DNA from 2 places in the Buttiauxella sp. BIGb0471 genome. Region 2 is predicted to be linked to the other one. Evidence: predicted binding sites of a transcription regulator. Region 2 holds the regulator's gene; the other holds the start of a gene.

Region 1 (2,408 bases), 420 kb from region 2:
AGCATTACCATTTCCGGTAACAGCCGAGAAATTCTCGCCCAGATTTAGCCCGTAATCTTCATCGCCCTGGCTCTTGTAATATTGCGTCACTAACTGTAATTGCTGAGTTTCATCAATATTGAGCGTGCCGGTTCCCATCACATCCAGACGATCAGAATACTGCAAGCCGGTTTGCGTGTTATCAAGCAGAGTCTGATCGCCATTGCCATCGAACCACCCACCGAACTTCTGATAGGCCACCGACATTCGTCCGGACGCATGTTCGTTGCCGCCAGAAATTGCCCCTGCGATACGCTCATCGTGATCTTTGCTGCTGTTAAAGCCTGATTTAATGCCCGATTCAAATTCCATCTGGGTATCAGGCTGGCCTTTTTTGGTGACAATGTTAATCAAACCGCCGGTACTGCCGCCGCCGTATAAAGAGGTCGCGCCGGAAATGACTTCAATATGCTCGATGTTGAACGGGTCGATGGAATCAAGTTGGCGGCTATCGGTACGGGAAGAATTCAGACGAACGCCATCTACCAACACCACGATAGAGCGGCCGCGCATGTTCATGCCGTAGTTGGTGCGGCTTTGACTACTGACATCAAGCCCTGGAATTAACTGTGCAAGTGCATCTTTCAGCTCCTTGCCACCCTGGATTTGTTGTTCGAGTTCAGTGCCTTCTATAACCCAAGTTGTCTGCGCCATTTCTGCCACGGTACGGTGCATACGGTTCGCAGAAACCAGAATATCTTCTTCTGAAGTTTGCTGCGCAAAAGCCGGAGCCATCATCGCCAGAAGCAGCGGGTTAAGCACCCAGTGTGCATTTTTATGCATCATCATCATTCCTTAGATGGAAAATATTAACATTTGAAAATATTTTGAAATAAGAACGGACTGAATTTTGCCGATAACAGTTCTCATTATCAATCTCAATTGATAGTATTTCTTAAATTAATCTTATGAATAATCACATGATTTATGTGGTTTACTTTTTCTGGATGTAGGCCTGATGTGGCAAAGGAGTGGAAATGGCAGGAGTGCAGGGGTATCGCTTGTTTAATGTCCAGCTAGTGCATAAATCGCAAGTTTCACCTTCGCTATTGAGTCTGGTGTTTGGCGGTCCGGATGTTGCGCACATGAAATGTGACTCGCCCGATCAGCGAATCAAAATGTTATTCCCCTCTGAAGATGGCTCTATTCCTGCTCTGCCGGAGCAAGGCGAGTGGTATCAATTGCTGCAACAATTGCCCAGAGAAAAGCGACCCGTGGTGCGTACTTATACCTTGCGCAAGGTTGATCCCGAGCGCCAGGAAGTCACTGTGGAATTTGTCAGCCACGGTACGGAAGGCCCGGCATCAGCATGGGCAATTAACTCCCAGCCTGGCGACCAAATTCAAATCGTTGCGCCTAATGCCGAATATGCTCAAGACAGCGGTGGATACGAATGGACTCCGCCGAGCGGTTTACGCCATGGGCTAATCATCGCCGACGAAACGGCATTGCCCGCAGCGCGAGGTATTCTGGAACTGCTGGCGACTCAGGAAAAACCTCCACACATTCAGGCGTTTTTTGAAGTGCCAGAGGAAGGTGATTGTGTCGATTTGAGCGAGTTCAGATTCGCGAAAATTCACTGGTTAGCGCGCAAAACGGTGAATGCGACGCATGGCGAGTGCCTGCTCAAATCCGTCAGAGAAAATGTGCAGGTACCTGAAGCAGCAGGCGTGACGGAGGCACTTAATGAAGAAGCGGAAGGTGAACTGCTGTGGGATAAAGCGACCTCGGTCAGCAATGATTTTTATGGCTGGGTCGCGGCAGAATCCACGGTGGTGAAACTCCTGCGCCGCCATTTGATTGGTGAATGTGGCGTGAACCATGATGCAATCAACTTTATGGCGTACTGGAGTAAAGGGCGAGTGCGTTAAAAGAGCAGGGCGGCAAACGCCGCCCTGTATTAGATTTTTTTAAGTTCTGGCATCAGCCGCATCGTCGTATTCACGATTTGCATCAGCTCTTCATAGCTGGCGTTTTCGCGCGCGCTCACTGACATCCCCTGAATAATACAGCACAAGTACTTAGCCAATTTACGGATACAACTGGTCGCAGGCATTTCGCCTTGTTCCTGGCGCTTCGCCAGAAAACGCACCAGCGTTTCTTCCTGCATCGACTGACGCGTTTTTATCACTGCCGCGATATCTTCCGAAGAGGCTGCCAGTACCGATGAAGTACAGATGATAAAGCAACCTGTTGGCGTGTCTTTCTCAGTAAAGAGCTTCGCAATCAGCGAAAAATAATCTTCCAGTGCTTGCTCGAGCGTGCGTTCTTCGCAGAACAGGCAATTCTCACGCATTTGCGAGAAACGTTCGATATAGCGGTCCAGAACGGCCTTGAATAACCCTTCTTTGTTGGTGAACTCTGCGTAC
Region 2 (2,408 bases):
AGGTTGATTTGCGCCTTGAAGGAACCGTGGTTAAGGCCGATGGCCAACAGGGCTACTTCCTGCAGCGTATGACGCCAACCTACGCCTCTTCCAACGGTCGTCTTGATGTGTGGTGGGATAACCGCTCTGACTTCAACGCCAACGGTGAAAAAGCGGTATTTGCGGGCGCGATGTATGACCTGAGCAACTGGAATCTTGCGGGTTGGGCAGTGGGTGCATCTTATGTTTACGCATGGGATGCTAAACCAAGCTCCAAACCAACCACAGACGGTTACTATGATGCGGATAACCGCCTGAAAGAATCTGCGTACAGCCTTGATGCGTTGTATACCGTTCAGGATGGCCGTGCGAAAGGCACTCTGTTCAAACTGCACTTCACTCAATACGACAACCATTCCGACATCCCAAGCTGGGGCGGTGGTTACGGCAACATCTTCCAGGATGAGCGTGACGTGAAATTCATTGTTATCGCACCGTTCACCATCTTCTGATTCGAATCCGGGCGTGAAAACGCCCGGATTTCTTAAGGATATCAAGCATGAAAAAAATCGTTCTGACAGTGGTGATGGCGTTAGGTTTGAGTGCGTGTGCGCAGCAACAACCTAAAACGGCTCCGGAAGATACTAAATTGAAACAAGCGTATAGCGCCTGTATTAACACCGCAGAAGGTAACCCGGATAAAATTCAGGCCTGCCAAAGCGTGTTGAATGTACTGGCTCAGGAAAAAGAGCATCAGGATTTCGCGAAGAAAGAAACGGTTCGTACCCTGGATTACCAGAACTGCATCCAGGCAACTCGTACGGGTAATGACCAGGCGGTCAAAGCCAAGTGCGATAAAATCTGGCAAGAGATTCGCGCTAACAACAAATAATGGTAGTGCGTAAGCCATAAAAAAACCGGTGAGCTTCCTCACCGGTTTTTTTACATCTGGCAGCTGAATCAGATGCCAAAAGATGCAGATTACCTTTCGCTGATTTCGTGTGCGTTTTCATCAGTACGGCAATCACCTTCAGCGCAGTGACCGTAAAGGTACAGGCTGTGGTTAGTCAGACGAATGCCATGACGTGATGCGATTTCGCGCTGGCGGGCTTCGATTGAATCATCACTAAATTCAATAACCTTGCCGCAATCCAGACAGATCAGATGGTCATGGTGATGCTGCTGCGTCAGTTCGAACACGGATTTTCCGCCTTCGAAATTATGACGAGTCACAATGCCTGCATCATCAAACTGGTTTAGTACACGATAAACGGTGGCGAGACCAATCTCTTCGCCCATATCAATCAGACGTTTATAGAGGTCTTCCGCACTGACGTGGTGGTTCACCGGCCCTTGCAACACTTCAAGGATTTTTAATCGCGGAAGCGTGACTTTCAAGCCGGCCTTCTTTAATGCGGTATTATTGTCAGTCATGCGGAAATTGTCCTGTTGCTTAACGATTCGCTCGGACTCAGGGTGAGCGTTAAGATGAATGCGTCTCATTATAGAACTGCCATTTCTAAATGGGAACCGCAAGTATTATGCATAATCAAGCTAAAAAATGGCGGCTGAGTCGCGATTTGTTTGCCTTGCTAGCTTTTTGATCAGGAGTTCATTGTACAGGGACAAACTGAAAAGTTAAAAATTTGTAGCGATTATTTTAATCGATAATATCTATCAATGTGACGCAACCCAATAGTTGCGCCACATCTGGCATCAGGCGTTGATGATATCTGCCAGGTTCAGCTCGTCAGAAACTTGTTTGACCCATTTCTGAACGCGTTCAGCCGTCAGTTCTGGTTGACGATCTTCGTCGATAGCCAGACCAACAAAGTGATCGTCGTCAGCCAGACCTTTAGAGGCTTCAAAATGGTAGCCCGCCGTTGGCCAGTGACCGACGATAGCTGCGCCTCGTGGCTCAATGATGTCGCGGATAGTGCCTAACGCGTCACAGAAGTATTCTGCGTAATCTTCCTGGTCGCCACAGCCGAACAGAGCAACCAGTTTGCCATTGAAATCAACTTCTTCCAGCGTCGGGAAGAAATCATCCCAGTCGCATTGTGCTTCACCGTAATACCACGTTGGGATGCCGAGAAGCAGAATATCGAAGCCTTCCAGGTCTTCTTTGCTGCTCTTAGCAATGTCATGCACCTCAGCAACTTCTTTACCGAGCTGTTTTTGAATCATTTTCGCGATATTTTCGGTGTTACCAGTGTCGCTGCCGAAAAAAATGCCTACGATTGCCATGAGTAAAATAACCTCTTGATACTTAATGGTATGGTGGCTGCTATTTGGCCACAGATAGGGCAATCATAGCAGAACACTTCGTGGTGCGGAAACTGCTATCGCCCCGGTGTGCACAGACTGCAACATTGCATACCAGGACATAGCACTAAAACTAACTGAGATGCTGCTTCAGTTGTGCGAGT

What was found. The regulator Fur, encoded in region 2, represses iron uptake genes when iron is present. The targets are predictions, from matches to a motif close to ATAATAATGAGAACNACTATCAA.
Region 1: M2371_RS09100 (siderophore-interacting protein) is a predicted target of Fur. The motif match lies at 893-915, and genes of this name have one in related genera.

The regions. Positions count from the first base shown of each region.
Region 1 covers NZ_JANUEU010000002.1:548,128-550,535, forward strand. The annotation lists gene iutA (ferric aerobactin receptor IutA) at 1-822, opposite strand, end outside; gene M2371_RS09100 (siderophore-interacting protein) at 1,017-1,910, shown strand; gene M2371_RS09105 (TetR/AcrR family transcriptional regulator) at 1,940-2,408, opposite strand, start outside.
Region 2 covers NZ_JANUEU010000002.1:128,687-131,094, forward strand. The annotation lists gene chiP (chitoporin ChiP) at 1-491, shown strand, start outside; gene chiQ (ChiQ/YbfN family lipoprotein) at 539-871, shown strand; gene fur (ferric iron uptake transcriptional regulator) at 961-1,413, opposite strand; gene fldA (flavodoxin FldA) at 1,696-2,226, opposite strand; gene ybfE (LexA regulated protein) at 2,378-2,408, opposite strand, start outside.